3 regions of the Lysinibacillus sp. G1-3 genome follow, and region 1 is predicted to be linked to each of the others. Evidence: riboswitches for the same ligand, from Rfam matches in the RefSeq annotation. Region 1 holds a riboswitch; each other region holds the start of a gene.
The links. A riboswitch is a leader RNA that binds a small molecule or an ion and turns the genes downstream of it on or off. The one in region 1 is predicted to bind S-adenosylmethionine.
Positions count from the first base shown of each region.

Region 2: another riboswitch for S-adenosylmethionine. It lies ahead of metK (methionine adenosyltransferase); the one in region 1 lies ahead of ACVYAD_RS16545 (Na+/H+ antiporter NhaC family protein).
Region 3: another riboswitch for S-adenosylmethionine. It lies ahead of ACVYAD_RS15570 (MetQ/NlpA family ABC transporter substrate-binding protein); the one in region 1 lies ahead of ACVYAD_RS16545 (Na+/H+ antiporter NhaC family protein).

Region 1 is NZ_JBWHYQ010000015.1:31,905-37,375, forward strand. Features, by position in the region: gene ACVYAD_RS16540 (DEAD/DEAH box helicase) at 1-88, shown strand, start outside; gene ACVYAD_RS16545 (Na+/H+ antiporter NhaC family protein) at 217-1,500, opposite strand; SAM riboswitch class I at 1,605-1,712, opposite strand; gene ACVYAD_RS16550 (protein NO VEIN domain-containing protein) at 1,998-3,062, shown strand; gene ACVYAD_RS16555 (non-ribosomal peptide synthetase) at 3,395-5,471, opposite strand, start outside.
Region 2 is NZ_JBWHYQ010000014.1:146,419-151,889, reverse strand. Features, by position in the region: gene ACVYAD_RS16300 (alpha/beta hydrolase) at 1-378, opposite strand, end outside; gene ACVYAD_RS16295 (hypothetical protein) at 616-876, shown strand; gene pckA (phosphoenolpyruvate carboxykinase (ATP)) at 1,034-2,620, opposite strand; SAM riboswitch class I at 3,424-3,541, shown strand; gene metK (methionine adenosyltransferase) at 3,840-5,036, shown strand; gene ACVYAD_RS16280 (gamma carbonic anhydrase) at 5,467-5,471, opposite strand, start outside.
Region 3 is NZ_JBWHYQ010000013.1:150,449-155,919, reverse strand. Features, by position in the region: gene ACVYAD_RS15585 (alpha-hydroxy acid oxidase) at 1-1,137, opposite strand, end outside; gene ACVYAD_RS15580 (methionine ABC transporter permease) at 1,151-1,822, opposite strand; gene ACVYAD_RS15575 (methionine ABC transporter ATP-binding protein) at 1,815-2,840, opposite strand; gene ACVYAD_RS15570 (MetQ/NlpA family ABC transporter substrate-binding protein) at 2,945-3,775, opposite strand; SAM riboswitch class I at 3,981-4,084, opposite strand; gene ACVYAD_RS15565 (aminotransferase class I/II-fold pyridoxal phosphate-dependent enzyme) at 4,433-5,471, opposite strand, start outside.

The sequences.
Region 1 (5,471 bases):
ATATCGATTAGTCATTATTGGCGATGTGGATTTATGGAGCAAAGTACCTTATGTTGATGATGCAATAAAAGCGCTGAAGAATAACTAAAAAAATATTTATGAATAGCCTCAAATAAAAAATCCAATTGTTTTGATTAAATTCTTTTCAAAACAATTGGATTATTTCAAGATAATCAATATTTTTAAAGTTACATCGCCACTTTAAAGTGATAAAGTTTAGGCTTTCTTTGGTCTCGGGTATCCAATAAGGATAGCAATAGCCCCGCAAATCCCTATCAAAATCGGGTAGAAAGAATACTGCAGCATACTAACTGGCGATATTCCGGCTACGCTTGCGGCTGCTAGGAATTGGGCTCCGTACGGCAGAAGCCCTTGAGTTGTACAGGAGAAAATATCTAAAATACTTGCGGATTTTCTTGGCTCAATCCCATACTGGTCAGCAATATTTTTTGCAAGCGGGCCAGCAATTAAAATAGCAACTGTATTATTGGCCGTAGATAAATTAGTTAGGCCCACAAGGCCGGCAATCCCAAATTCGGCACCTTTTTTTGATTTAATTCTTCGTGTGGCAAGGTGAAGTAGGAAGTCAATTCCTCCGTTAAGCTTAATAATCTCCACCATTCCAGCTATTAAGATTGCAAGAAATGCCATTTCATACATGCCTGACATTCCTTCGCCAATCTTTTGGAAAAGGTCCATTAACTGATAGCTACCATCCGCTAAGCCAACAGCCCCGGCCAGAACAATTCCAAATGCAAGAACAAGGAAGACATTCATTCCAATTAGCGCAAAAATAATAACCAATACATAGGGAACAATTTTTACCCAACTATAGCTTAAATGCTCTACTTGTGCCGCGGTTTCGCCCATTGTGATAACTCCTAAAAAAATGCTTGTTGCAACAGCTGCCGGCAACACAATCCAAAAATTCACCTTAAATTTATCTTTCATTTGTACGCCTTGTGAACGAACGGCAGTAATGGTTGTATCTGAAATAAAGGATAAATTATCGCCAAACATCGATCCGCCAACAATCGCTGCCATTACTAAAGCCATGGAAAAGTCGGTATGCTCACTGATCCCAACTCCAATTGGCGCCAGTGCAACAATTGTTCCTACCGATGTACCCATTGATAGGGAGATAAAGCAAGCGATGATGAACAAGCCTACGACAAGCAGGTTTTGCGGAATGACTGACAAAGCAAAGTTAACAGTGGAATCCACTGCCCCCATGCCTTTTGCTACCTCTGAAAAGGCTCCAGCTAATAGAAAAATAACAACCATCAGCATGACATTTAAATTTCCAGCGCCTTTACAAAAAATATCAACCTTATTCGAAAACGATTCTTTTCGATTCATTGCCAGAGCCACAGCGCCCGAAATGGCAATGGCTACAATAACAGGGAATGCATAAAAATCACCTGTAATAACCCCTGAACCAATAAATAAAACTAAAAAAACAACAAATGGGATTAGCGCCCATGGATTTTCTTTCTTCATTGTTCTACCTCCAAAAATTAAAAATGGATACGTCTTTGTCCATTTTCCTCTAAAAAAGACCTCTTCTTGAAAACAAGAAGAGGTCTTATATCTATAAAACACTCCTCTTATCTATCAAGCCTTTGCTTGCTGGATTTGGCACAGTAACTTACTCACAAAGTTCCGCTGCCGAGATTTCATAGGGCCAGTCCCTCCATCTCTCTTGATAAGAAGAAAAACATATTATTTTTTGCACAATAATGAAATATTATAATAAAACATCTATATTTGCAACTTATTTTTAATCAATTTCAAAAAGGTCATCTGTTTTAGGCTGTTTCAGTAAATAAAGAGAAGCTTTTCGCGAAATTTAGTGTCTTTAATTTTTCAAAGCTAATATTATCCACCTAATAATGGATTTTTTTGACAATGTTATAATCGTGAATTATAGTAAAAATACAATATTTAAATAATATTAAAATTGAAATGGAACGTTTCTTGAAACTAAGGGTGAATATATGAGTAATTTTATTGTTATGCAAAATGCTACACACGAGGAAGAAATTATCGGGGGATATATGTGGTCCCCGCAAAAAAATAAAAGTGGAAATAGCAATCATGCGTACGAACGGATGGCTACAATTAAGGCTGGTAATAAAATTTACAGCTGTTATGATCAAGCGATTCGAGCGGTAGGTATAGCAACTTCAGATTGTTATATTGCAGAACAACCGCATGAGCTGCAGGAAAAAAATCTATGGTCAGATGAAGGTTATAAGGTGGATGTAGATTACACAATTTTAGAACATCCAATTATGATTAGAGATGTTTGGGGAGATATGGAATCTGATCGTCCGCAAAAATATTCAGCCTTTCAAGAAAATGGACGAGGAAATCAGGCTTATTTATTTCCTTGTCCTGAAGCTTGGGCTAGCTTGTTTGATAGTTTTCTTAATGAAGATATCCCTGAAGTAGAAGTAGAACTAATAGAAGATGGTGAAATTAACGAGGAAACGTTTGCTACTTCTAGTTACGAGCAAGGAGAGTCTAGAGTTAATAATAAGATAGCGGGCAGTACAAAGAAACGGGGTCGAGTGGTAAGTCAAGACCAGCTACAAAAAGACTTGAAAAAGCGTAAAAAAATTGGTGATATTGCAGAGCAAAAAGTATTTGAATATGTGAAAAAGAAAGTAATAGAAGTATTCGGTGAAAAATACGGAGATCAGGTAGAGCATGTAGCGCAAACACAAGGTGATGGATTAGGATACGATATTACAGCATTCGATTATTTACAACCACAGACTCCTCCAAAACCAATAAAAATTGAAGTGAAGGGTACAACATCAACAAGTACAAGCGCAGTCTATTCAATTACTTATCCTGAATTGGAAAAGTTCATTCTGTATAAGGATGAAATTTGGCTAGTACGGGTATATGGTGTAGGCAAGAATAGTAAGATGAAGATGGAAATAGATAATGACTTTAGTAGTTATAACTCTGTAAGTGATTTGTTGACACGAAAATATGCATATATTCCATCAACAATTGATGTATATGGCACTCGAGTGGAGAGCAATAAATGAATTATAAAACTAATAAAAGATAAAAAATGCTTTTATGTCAGAATCTGTGGAAGGTTTTGTCCGATTTTTAAATTCTATAAATTGAGGGTAACGTTCTAATACTTTCTGATTGATTTCTTTAACAGACGAATCTTGAAGAAAAGACAAATTTAAAAAACTCAATAGATATGGTAGGAACGACCAATACTATTGAGCTTTTTGTATTCAGCTTTTTAAACTTTAAAAGGTAGAGATTAAATTTCGTTAATCCCACGCTCTATTAATATGGCATAATCTTTAATAGAGGTTTTATACTATAATGAAGATTTTAACATTCCTGAAATTCTGTATACTTAGTCTAAAATAACTGCTAAATTATTTTTATCGACTTTACCATTTAACGTTAAAGGTAATTTATTTAATTCAACATAATAAGACGGTACCATAAAATCAGGCAAAAATTGCAGCAAGTATTCTTTTAATTCTATGGCAGAATTTTGCTCATTCATCACGATATAAGCCGTTAGATATTTATTTTTATTTTTATTTTCTCTTGCAATAACACAAGCCTCTTCAATGGAAGGATGTTGTAAAAGTTTTTCTTCAACTTCACCAGGCTCAGTTCTTCTCCCGCCAATTTTTATTTGATTATCAATTCTACCCAAAAATTCAATATTCCCATCAGGTGACCATCGTGCTAAATCACCACAAATATACATTTTCTCATTTTCTACGAATGGATTTTGCGTAAAACGCTCACTAGTCAAATCAGGACGATTTAAATATTCTCGAGAAACGCCTACGCCTGATATACATACTTCTCCAGGAACACCAATAGGGACAGGCTGACGATTTTTATCTAAAATATAGACTTTATAGTTAGCAATAGGTTTACCAGTTGGAATATTATTTCCTACTTTCTTACTTGTTACTTCAAAATATGAAATACAAACAGTAGTTTCAGAAGGGCCGTAGGTGTTATATATTTTTACTTTGTCAATCAAATTACTGATATATTCTTTTCTTAACACATCGCCTCCGCTAATCATTGTATGCAATGATTCTACAAGAGGATATTTATTTAATTCATTCAATAATAGTGGAAATCCACTAATCATTGTGACTTTATTATTTCTCATTATATCTAGAAGTTTTTCTGTAGAGGCTACATCATCCCTACAAGCTATAACTAAAGTTCCGCCTGTAAGCAAGATTGGGAAAATTTCTTCTACAGAAATATCAAATGATACTGTTGATTGTTGTAGCATAATATCATTTTCGTTTATGTTGAATTCATTTCTAAAACTATGATAATAGCCTACAACATTTCTATGTTCAACAGCAACTCCTTTTGGTTGACCGGTTGAACCAGAAGTATATAAAGTATACATTAGATTATTTACATCATGTAATTTATCCAAATTACTAGTAGGATAATGATGTAAAGGGTAATCGTCAAAATATATTTTCTCGCAAGGAATTGATAATTCTATATTTAAATGGCTATGAGTTAATAGTAAATTTATGTCTGCTTGTTCAAACATATAATTAATACGTTCTAACGGGTAAGCTGGATCAACTGGGAGATATGCTCCTCCCGCTTTAAGGACAGCAAACATACAAATTATCAAATCTTCTGATCGTTCTACTATTAAACCAACTAATTTTTCTGGTTTAACACCTTTTTGGCGCAATAAATGTGCTAATTGATTTGATTTTTCATTTAGTTCTTTATAGGTTAATTTTCTATCTTGGCAAATCAATGCGATTCTATCTGGCCCTTTTTTAACTTGATATTCAAAAAAATCATCAATTGTTTTAGTTGAATCGTAGTTAAGTAAATGGCAATTAAAATCATATAATACTTGATTTTTTTCTGTTTCTGAAAGAATATTGATGGCATTAAATGTTTTATGTGGGTTTGATAGTAGGTCAGTTAATATATTAATGAAATGTTCGTTCACTTTAGAAATTGTAAAAATATCAAATAAATCAACATTATAAAGGACAGTACATTCCAATAAAGAATCTACTTCTAAGCTTATATCAATTTTGTAAGTTTCACAGAGTCGTTGAATGTTATTATCCTTTTCACCAGTCAATAAAGCTGATCCAAATAATCCATTTTTAAATTGTATTTGACTATAAGATGCAACTTCTTCTAAAGCCAAATCTTCATATTGCTGTCTCAGTTTTGCCTCGTATTCAATTTGCTTAACATATTCTAATCCTGTTGTATTAAAATTAGATTTAAAACAAAGAGGTAAAATATCTTTATCAATAGTCATTGTACCGAACATAATATGATTTGTATCATTATACTTTTGTAGTAAAATTCCCCATGCTGAATATAAAATAGAAGTAACATTAACACTGTAAGTTCTAGCAAATTTCCAAATTGACTGTTTGGTTTCCTCATCTAAAATAAAG
Region 2 (5,471 bases), on a different contig from region 1:
GTAGCCTGTATCATAAAAATGCTTAGCATACTTTGACATTTGTGAGCCATCAGATGAATATCCATGGAAAACAATTGCCCATTTATTTGTTTCGTTTGTATTTTTAAGCGTATAGGCATGTAATTTCAAATCATCAAAAGACTTTACATAAGAATCCTGGTAATTCTCCTTAAACCATTTTTCACTCTCTTCTTTTTCTTTTGCTTCCTTAGGATTAACAGCGATTGAATTGTGCGGTGCATCAAGCACAGCTGATTTATCTGTATTAGGATTTAAGGCGAGATTATAAAAATAATTCCCTGCAAAAAATCCAGCACCAACAAACAATACTAATAGAAGACTGACAATGGTAATAATCACTTTATACTTTCTTTTCATATATTTCCTCCTAAAACTACTATTATGAATTATACACAAAGTTACCAATATGAAAAGTGGACTTTTCTAAAATAGGGGAAAATAAAAAAGGGAATGACTTGAATCGATCCCTTTGTATGTTGTCGAACTACTATTAATTTAGTGTGGCTCTTCGGCAAAAATGAGGGATTGATTTCCGCTCCGACTGGGGGCGTCCGATGAGCCGCTTCGCTTCGCTGCAGGGTCTCGGGCCAACAGATGTTTTTTGCGCGAAAGCGTAGTGTTAACGTAACGGCAGCAACAGGGTTTGGTTTTGTTTTTGCGAAAGCGCAGCGACAGCAACAGCAGGATGTTGGTCACGAAGGCGTTATCACAGGACTTGATGCTTTTAGCCTTCGTTCCTCTATATCGCTGATCCCCAAGGAGTCGCCCAGTCTCCGCTCCAATCAATCCATTCACTCAGCGTGTATCTTCTGGCATGCTACTGTAATTAAAAGTGTTAAAACGCTAATGTTTTGAATACGAAATGGAAGCGGCAACAAAATGCAAGGCAGTGGAAGTGGCTAGATACAAAGGATAGCGAGTAGTCTAGTATGGAAATCTCTCTCATTTTCATAAAAATTTTCTCTTTCAACAAAAAAGGGAACGACTGAAATCGTTCCCTTTGCTTAGTAAATTATTTTAATGGACCACCAAGGTTTGTGATAGCTTCAGAAACATTTGAGAATTTCTTGAAGTTTTCGTTGAATAAACCAGCAAGTTCAGCAGCTTTTTTATCATAAGCAGCTTTATCTGCCCATGCATCACGAGGATTAAGCACTTCAGTTGGTACACCCTCAATAGTAGTTGGGATGTTTAAACCGAATACTGAATCTTGAATTGTTTCAACATCAGTTAATTTACCATCAATTGCAGCGCGCACCATTGTACGAGTGTAAGAAAGCTTCATACGGCTACCAGTACCATATTCGCCACCAGTCCAACCAGTGTTCACTAAGAATACTTGTGCACCGTGCTCGTCAATTTTTTGACCTAACATTTCAGCATAAACTGTTGCTGGAAGTGGAAGGAATGGAGAACCGAAGCAAGTAGAGAATACTGGTTCTGGCTCTGTTACACCACGTTCTGTACCAGCAAGTTTAGATGTGAAACCGCTTAGGAAGTGGTACATTGCTTGCTCTTTTGTTAATTTACTGATTGGAGGTAATACACCAAATGCATCAGCTGTTAAGAAGATGATTGTTTTTGGGTGACCAGCAACAGATGGATCAACAATATTTTCAATGTATTGAATTGGATAAGCTACACGTGTATTTTCTGTTAATGAACCGTCATCATAGTCACAAACACGAGTTTCTGGATCAACAGCTACGTTTTCTAAAACAGAACCGAAGCGAATTGCGTTGTAGATTTCTGGTTCTTTTTCAGCAGAAAGGTTAATTGTTTTTGCGTAGCAACCGCCCTCAATGTTGAATACACCGTTATCAGACCATCCGTGTTCATCGTCACCGATAAGCTTACGATCAGGATCTGCTGATAAAGTAGTTTTACCAGTACCAGATAAACCGAAGAATAATGCAACATCACCAGCTTCACCAACGTTTGCTGAGCAGTGCATTGAAAGGATGCCTTGTTGTGGTAATAAGTAGTTCATAATACCGAAAATAGACTTTTTGATTTCACCAGCGTATTCAGTACCACCGATTAGGATGATTTTCTTTTCAAGTGATACAATGATGAATGTTTCAGAAGCAGTGCCATCAACGGCAGGGTCTGCTTTGAAATTAGGAGCTGAGATAACTGTGAAGTCAGCAACATGAGAAGCTAATTCCTCTTTAGTTGGACGGATAAATAATTGATGAGCGAACAGATTGTGCCAAGCATATTCATTGATTACTTGAATGCTTAATTGAGAATCTTTGTCAGCACCAGCAAAGCCTTTGAATACGAATAATTCGTCCTGTTCTTTTAAATATTTTACTACTTTTACATATAAGTTATCGAACACTTCAGAAGAAATTGGTCGGTTAACTTTTCCCCAGTCAATTTTATCTTTTGTGCTCTCTTCTTCTACCGTATATTTATCTTTAGGTGAACGACCAGTGTATTTGCCAGTTTCTGCACGAACTGCGCCATCTACTGTTAACATAGCTTCACCACGAGAAGTAGCTTTTTCAGCTAATTGTGGTACTGAAAGTTGAACATTAATGTTACTGCCGCTTAATAATTCCTTCAGTTCGTTTGCAATTTCTACTGAATTCATCGATTAAATACCATCCTTTTTTATAGTATTCCCTTGAGTCTGAGGGAGATTTTCTTAATTTCAAAAATAGTATAACACAATTGCTTAAATAATCTATACTAATTCAGAAATTATTTTTCAGATTTTATTACTTTTCAAGAAAACGACAAAAAGTAAATTGATTCGTTTTGATAATGCTTTTTACCCTATTTATTATAAGTGATCAGTCAATCACTTTCGACACAGCAAAATTGTGTTCTAGAAGCTTTTGGCTTATATGAGGTTCGCACAGGATGTGAAGTTTTCAGCTTGTTTTTTATTAGTTGGAGCTTGTCTTCGATTGAAAAGGGGCTACAATCATTTTCATCCACCACATGTTCCGTAGCTGACGCTTTGCTTTCACTACAAAATGTGCTGTAAAGGGTTACACATATGTTAACACATGATGTGAGGTGGAGAGTAGGGATTATTTTGTTTGAATTTACAGGATAATACAAATGAGTTTCATAATAATGGTATAACTGTAGCTAACGCTTTGCTTTCGCTATAGATAAACAAAGCGTCCGGAATCGGTTTTGTGCTTATGCCTGTAGACGTTATTTTGCGAAAGCGCAGTGTTAACGTAGTGACAGCAATGTGTTTTTGTCTTTGCGACAGTGACAGCACGAGAGCCGACATGATTTTCGCTTTCGGTAATGCTACAGGACGTGGCGTTCTTACACTGAGTTTCCCTATTTTAGCGGGTGTTTGGGCACTCGCTGAAAGAAGTTAAAAATATTTGACAACGTTCGACCTTTTCCGTATTATGAGATATTGAACGGATACTCTTATCCCGAGCTGGTGGAGGGTCAGGCCCTGTGAAACCCGGCAACCTGCATGAACTATTTCACGACATGCGCTGGTGCCAACCTGATGCAAGGGAAACCCCTTGAACGATAAGAGTGAAAGGTTACGAAGTCATTATTCCTTTCCTCATGTAAAGTAAGCGTGAGAAAAGGATTTTTTTATTGTTAAAAACGAATGTAAAGGTAAGTATATAGTCCTTTCCTTATTATAATGACGGATCTTTCGAAAACCTCGTGTTAAAAGCAGTAGTTGTTTTTTATGCGAAAGCGTAGTGAAACGTAGCGACAGCGACAACTGCTTTAGAGTTCAATCTATAGGAGCGGGCTTGACATGGGTAATGAGTACCGTATTAATTCGCAAATATTATTTGTAAAAGTAATTGGAGGAAAACCAAATGACAAAACGTCGACTGTTTACATCAGAAAGTGTAACAGAAGGACATCCAGACAAAATTTGTGATCAAATCTCGGATGCCATTTTAGATGCTATTTTAGCAGAAGATCCAAACGCACGTGTAGCGTGTGAAACAACAGTAACTACTGGTTTAGTATTAGTAGCAGGAGAAATTACTACGTCTACTTATGTAGACATTAAAGGTATCGTTCGTGATACTGTAGCAGAAATCGGTTATACACGTGGGAAATATGGCTTTGATGCTGAAAATCTAGCAGTACTTGTTGCTATTGGTGAACAATCACCTGATATTGCTCAAGGTGTTGACCAAGCATTAGAGGCACGTGAAGGCTCTATGACAGACGCTGACATTGAAGCAATTGGCGCAGGTGACCAAGGCTTAATGTTCGGTTATGCATGTAACGAAACACCAGAGCTTATGCCGTTACCAATTAGTTTAGCGCATAAATTGGCTCGTCGTTTAACGGAAGTACGTAAATCTGGTGAACTAGGTTATTTACGTCCAGATGGAAAAACACAAGTAACAATTGAGTATGATGAAAACAATGTACCAGTGCGAGTTGATACGATTGTCATTTCTACACAGCATGACGAAGAAGCTACACTTGAGCAAATTCAAGCAGACTTAAAAGAATTCGTTATTGCTCCAGTTGTTCCGAGTGAATTATTAGATGCCGAGACTAAATATTTCATCAACCCAACTGGCCGATTCGTAATTGGTGGTCCAAAAGGAGATGCTGGTCTAACTGGACGTAAAATCATCGTTGATACATACGGTGGCTATGCCCGTCATGGTGGTGGTGCTTTCTCTGGTAAGGATGCAACTAAGGTAGACCGTTCAGCGGCATATGCAGCCCGCTATGTGGCAAAAAATATCGTAGCAGCTGGTTTAGCAGATCGAGCTGAAGTACAACTAGCTTATGCTATTGGTGTTGCTCAACCTGTATCTATTGCTGTTGATACATTCGGGACAGGAAAAGTTACGGAAAGTGAAATTGTAAAATGGGTACGCGAGCTATTTGACCTACGCCCAGCAGGGATTATTAAAATGCTTAACCTTCGTCGCCCAATTTATAAGCAAACTGCAGCATATGGTCACTTCGGTCGTACAGACTTAAATGTACCTTGGGAACAAACGGACAAAGCAGACGCATTAAAAGAAAAAGCAGGTTTATAAACTATTCAGCTAAAGTAATAAAGTAGTTGGACAAATATTTTAAGATACTATTACAGAAAGGGGCTTAACATGCTATTGCCCCTTTCGTTGTTTTTAACTTCTTTCAGCGGGTGTCTAAACACCCGTTGAAAGAAGTTAAAGCCCCCGGTGGATGTCACGGAATCAGAAAAGAGTGCTTAGGGGATGTTAGCCTAAAACCATCGCATTCATGCGATAACGACTAACTGACCTACATCGGTAAAAGGGACATGTCCTGTGGCATTACCGAAATGACCGACATCGTGTCGGCCCTCACGCAGGCCTAAGCACAAAGCCGATTCCGGACGCAATTATGCCGAGGCATAATTGATCAAAAAATAAGCGACATATACAATCACGTGGGGATCGGTTGTCCAAGCAACGTGGAGCTGCTTTGATTTAGTTGAAAGAACTATT
Region 3 (5,471 bases), on a different contig from region 1:
TTTCACTAATGTGATATCACGTAGTCCTTTTATTGATATTGCCCCCGCTAAAGCGATGGAAACTTTTAATTCATCATATAAATTCGTCATTACTTTTTCGACTCCTTGCTGCCCATCTAATGCTAGTCCGTAGACGAAGGGACGACCAATGGCAACAGCATCAGCTCCTAAAGCGAGTGCCTTAAGAGCATCCATTCCACGATATACACCGCTATCTAAAATAACAGGAATTCGTCCTTTTACAGCTTTCACAATATCAGAAAGGGCATCGAGTGAACCAATTACGCCATCCAATTGGCGACCACCGTGGTTTGATACGATAATACCGTCAATGCCGTTTTCAATAGCTAGTTTTGCGTCTTCAGGATGTAAGATTCCCTTCAGTAAAATAGGGAGATTAGAACGGCGCTTTAATTCACGTACATTCTCCCAATTTAATGTAGGATGGAACACATTTTGCAAAACGCCCTGTATATATGACTCGAATGAATCATCTGGTAAAGAAGCAGTAAAAACAGGATCATTCATATAGTTTCCTCGAGCATACCCAAGTTTTAAAGGTGAAAATTGATTGCGAACATCTTCTTCGCGCCAGCCAAGCATGACGGTATCTACAGTTAAAACAATAGCCTCAAAACCAGCAGCCTCAGCTCGGGCTGCCATGCTATATGCAATTTCCTCATTTGTTGACCAATATAATTGAAACCATTTAGTAGCAGTAGGGGCTGTTTGTGCCACATCTTCAAGTGCATAGCTTGAAACTGTACTTTGAATATAAGGAATTTTTAACTGATCAGCCGCACGTGCAACGGCAAGCTCTCCCTCGTCATGTGCCATTTTGTTCATGCCAACAGGAGCAAATAAGAGCGGAGTTGGATGTACTTTTCCGAACAGCTCAATCGATGTATCAATACTTGAAACATCCTGTAAAAAGCGTGGAATAATAGAGTATTTTTCAAAGGCGGCACGGTTATTTCGTAATGTTTGTTCACCCCCAGCACCTGAACGAATGTAGCCAAACGGACCAGCTTCCATCTTTTCAGCAACAGCCTTTTCTAAATCTGCAAAGCAAATAGGGAAGGGGGCTTGTGCATTTATATTTTTTAACAGTAGATCACCATGTGTTGTTTTTGTCATCGTAATCCTCCTATCAATCTTTCTTTAGTTTCGCAGCAAAGCGGTTACCCATTGATTGAATAATCTGAACAAGGATGATTAAGATAAACACTGTCGCATACATCACATCGACCTCATAGCGTAAATGACCGTAACGATATGCGAGATCACCTAAACCACCAGCACCAACCATTCCAGCCATTGCTGTTGCTCCTATCAGACCGATTGTGGCAATTGTTAAGCCTAAAATAATGGATGGACGAGCCTCACGTAGTAAGACATTCCAAATGATGTGACGACGTTTAATACCCATTGCTGTATAAGCTTCCACAACACCTGGATCAACTTCCAATAGTGCCGTTTCCATAAGTCGCGCAATATAAGGCGCTGTATAAACAACAAGCGGCACAATAACACCTTTTACACCAATAGTTGTGCCAACGATCAGCTTCGTGAACGGTAAAATGAAGAATAGTAATATAATGAACGGTACAGAGCGAATAATATTAATAAATAAATTGAAAAATTGATAGAGAAATTTATTTTCAAATGATTGCCCTGGTCGGGTTAAAACGATTAAAAGCCCTAAAGGGATCCCAATTAAAATAGAGAACAATAATGAAATCCCGACCATTTGAAAGGTTTCGATAATGGATTGCCCAATAACATCTGACCAGTCTGCAAAGAAGCTTTGAATGCTATTCATTTAATTCGCCTCCTAATTCCTCAACGTCTACCCCGTTTTCTGTAAAATATTTAAGTGCCTTTTCTACGATATGTGCCTCACCGTGAAGATGCACGACAATATTCCCGACGATGCCGTTTTTTAATTCAATGATATTGGCTGTTAAAATATTTGGTTGTACATCATAAACTTTGCTGACTTCTGCAAGTAATGGCTTCCCGGTACTTTCACCAAGGAATGTTAAACGAATCACACTTCCGGAAAGATTCAATTGCTCGATAAGGGAAGGAGATAAATTACGTTGAGAAATAGTGTTTAAAAACTTTCGTGTCGTTGGGTGCTGAGGCTTCGAAAATAGTTCTATAGCAGAGCCATATTCCACAACCGTCCCTGATTCAAGAACGGATACATCATCGCAAATTTTTTGAATAACATTCATTTCATGTGTAATGAGTAAAATAGTGATGCCCAGTTCACGGTTAATTTTTAAGAGAAGCTCAAGAATAGCGTCAGTTGTTTCAGGATCGAGAGCACTTGTCGCTTCATCACTGAGTAAAATCTCAGGCTCTTGGGCTAGTGCACGTGCAATAGCGACACGTTGCTTTTGACCACCCGAAAGCTGGCTAGGATAACTATCTAATTTCTCTGTTAGGCCAACAATTTCTGCATATTTTGCAACGCGTTTTTTCACTTCAGAGTCGTTATAGCCTAGAAGCTTTAATGGTACCGAGATATTGTTGTAAACGGTCGCTGTTTTTAAGAGATTAAAATGCTGGAAGATCATGCCGATTTTTTGACGCGTTTCGCGAAGGTCGTTTAAAGAAAGGGAAGTAATATCTACATTGTCGATCAATACTTTACCTGTTGTTGGACGCTCTAATAAATTAACACAGCGAATAAGGGTACTTTTTCCTGCACCACTGTAGCCAATAACCCCATGAATTTCACCTTTTTTGACATGTAGGTTAATGCCATCTACTGCTTTAACGATGCCTTTTTTAGTTTTAAATTCTTTTGTTATATTTTCTAGTTGAATCATACTGTGATATCTCCTTTCTAAGTCCTTTTATAAAGCAAGAATCTGCTAGCATTCCTATAGGAGTCTCGCAGATTCTTAATTTATGAAAGGCCCTTCATCGTTACTTACCAGCTTGGAATGATAGAACCTTTGAATTCCTCTTCAATAAATTTGCGTACTTCATCAGATTGATAGGCTTCAACAAATTTTTTAATCGCTGGGTCATCCTCGTTTTCAGAACGTACCGCGATGTAGTTTACATATGGAGAGTTAGTAGATTCTAAAAGAATGGAGTCTTTTTTAGGATCAATACCAGCATCAAGAGCGAAGTTCGTATTAATAGCTGCCACATCTACTTCACTAAGCTGCTTCGGAATTTGTGCAGCTTCTAATTCAATGAATTTAAAATTCTTTTTGTTTTCTTCCACATCGCGAGTAGAAGCTGTTAAGTCTGCACCTTCTTTTAATTTAATGATGCCTGCCTCTTGAAGAACAAATAGAGCACGAGCACCGTTTGTTGGATCATTTGGTAATCCGAAAGTAGCACCATCAGGAACTTCATCCAATGATTTATATTTCTCAGAGTAAATGCCCATTGGAGTTAAAATTGTTTTTCCTACTGGCACTAAATCTGTTTTGTGATCTTTGTTAAATGCATCGAGGAAAGGCTTGTGTTGATAGCTGTTTACATCAAGATCACCCTCGGCTAACGATGTATTTGGCAAAACATAATCAGAGAACGTTTTTAGTTCTACCTCTAAGCCATTTTCTTTGGCAACTTTTGCAGCAATTTCTGCAATTTGTTCGTGTGGACCAGAAGTTACACCTACTACAATTTTATTTTCATTAATAGCCTTACCTTGACTACCTTTATCTTCTTTAGTACCGCAACCTACTAATGCTGCTACTAATGTGAGACTTGCTAAACCTAGTAAAATTTTGTTTTTCTTTTTCATGAGACATACCTCCAAAGTTGTTTTATCGGTTTGTATAAAAAACAATTTCGCCTTGGCGTAATTGCTGTCCGGATTTTGAATTGTGCTAGCACAATTCATTCCTTTTTAAAATCCGTGACATTCGCCAGAGGCTTTTATCTTCATGTAAATGAAGATAAAAAAAACTCTCTTAAAAAATTAAGAGAGGCTCATAAAAAAGTGTCCTCTCTTATCTTTCAAACGATATCGTTTGCAGGATTTAGCACCTTCCTTAAAAAAGGAGGTTGCCGAGCTTCATAGGGCCAGTCCCTCAGCTACTCTTGATAAGAGATTTATAATATTTTTTTGTAAATCCGATAGGACTAATATAAATTATTGGTTATGGTAAGTCAATGGAATTTTTAAAATTTTTTATTTTATTACAATATTCCATTAAGGGAGATGGGTGGGAATGTTAGTGAGAGTCAACTATGTGTGGGGTGGGAGATATGAAACGCATTTTCATGGCTCTATGAGCGATTAGTGGGGTGGTGTGTCCGTATGAAGAAATGGGTTATGACCAATGTTATCCAATAGAAGAAGGGCTAGAGCTACCACAAAAGATAGTGAGATCAAAAGACTGTCCCTTAGCAAGCGTGAGCTGATGGGACAGTTTTTTTGATAGAGGGAATCAAATGTTCATGAGTTAAATAGGTTTAATTTTTCAATTCTGCTGACCGCTTCACGTAAGCGTTCTTCACTTACGAGTAAACCTACACGAACATAGCCTTCACCGTATTGACCGAAGCCATTGCCAGCAGCTACTGCGATATCAGCTTTGTTGAGCAATACATCAGCAAACTGCTCGCTTGTATAACCTAATGGAACAGGGAGCCATGCAAAGAAAGAGCCCTTTGGTGCCGTTACTTGCCAACCAATGCGCTGTGCTTCTTCGATAAGAACATTTCGTCGACGCTCATAAGTCGCTCTTAGCGTATTCGCGCAATCCTGTGATGCTGTAAGGGCAACCGCTGCTGCTTGTTGTACGGCAGGGAATTGACTACAAAATAGATGATCTTGAATAAGATTAATAGCCGCAACAATATCAGCGTTACCAACTGCAAATCCAATACGCCAGCCTGCCATATTGTATGTTTTAGATAATGTATACATCTCGATGCCGACCTCTTTGGCACCTTCCGCTTGCAGGAAACTAATAGGTTTCTTGCCGTCAAATCCAATTGCACCGTAAGCGAAATCATGTGAGACGATCATGTTGTGCTCTTTAGCAAAGCGCGCCGTTTCCTCGAAAAATTCAAGTGTTGCAGTACCACCAGTTGGGTTGTTCGGGTAATTTAAGTAAAGTAGCTTAGCCTTTTCTTTTACGTCATCAGAAAGAGCATGATAATCAGGCAGGAAATCATTTTCTGCAAATAGTGGCATAACTTCAAAATTAACATCACCTAATACAACACCAGATAAGTAATCTGGATATCCAGGATCGGGTAATAACATTGTATCACCGGGGTTTAAAACCGCTAATGGTAGCTCAACAAGACCAATTTTTGTACCACCAAGAATAGCTACCTCAGTTTCAGGGTCAATATCAACATTGTATTCACGTTTGTAGAAGTCTGCAGCTGCTTGACGTAATTCTACTAGGCCGCGGAATGGAGAATATTTATGATTTTGAGGGTTTTCAGCTGCCTCCTGTAACGCTTTTATAACGTGTTGGGGA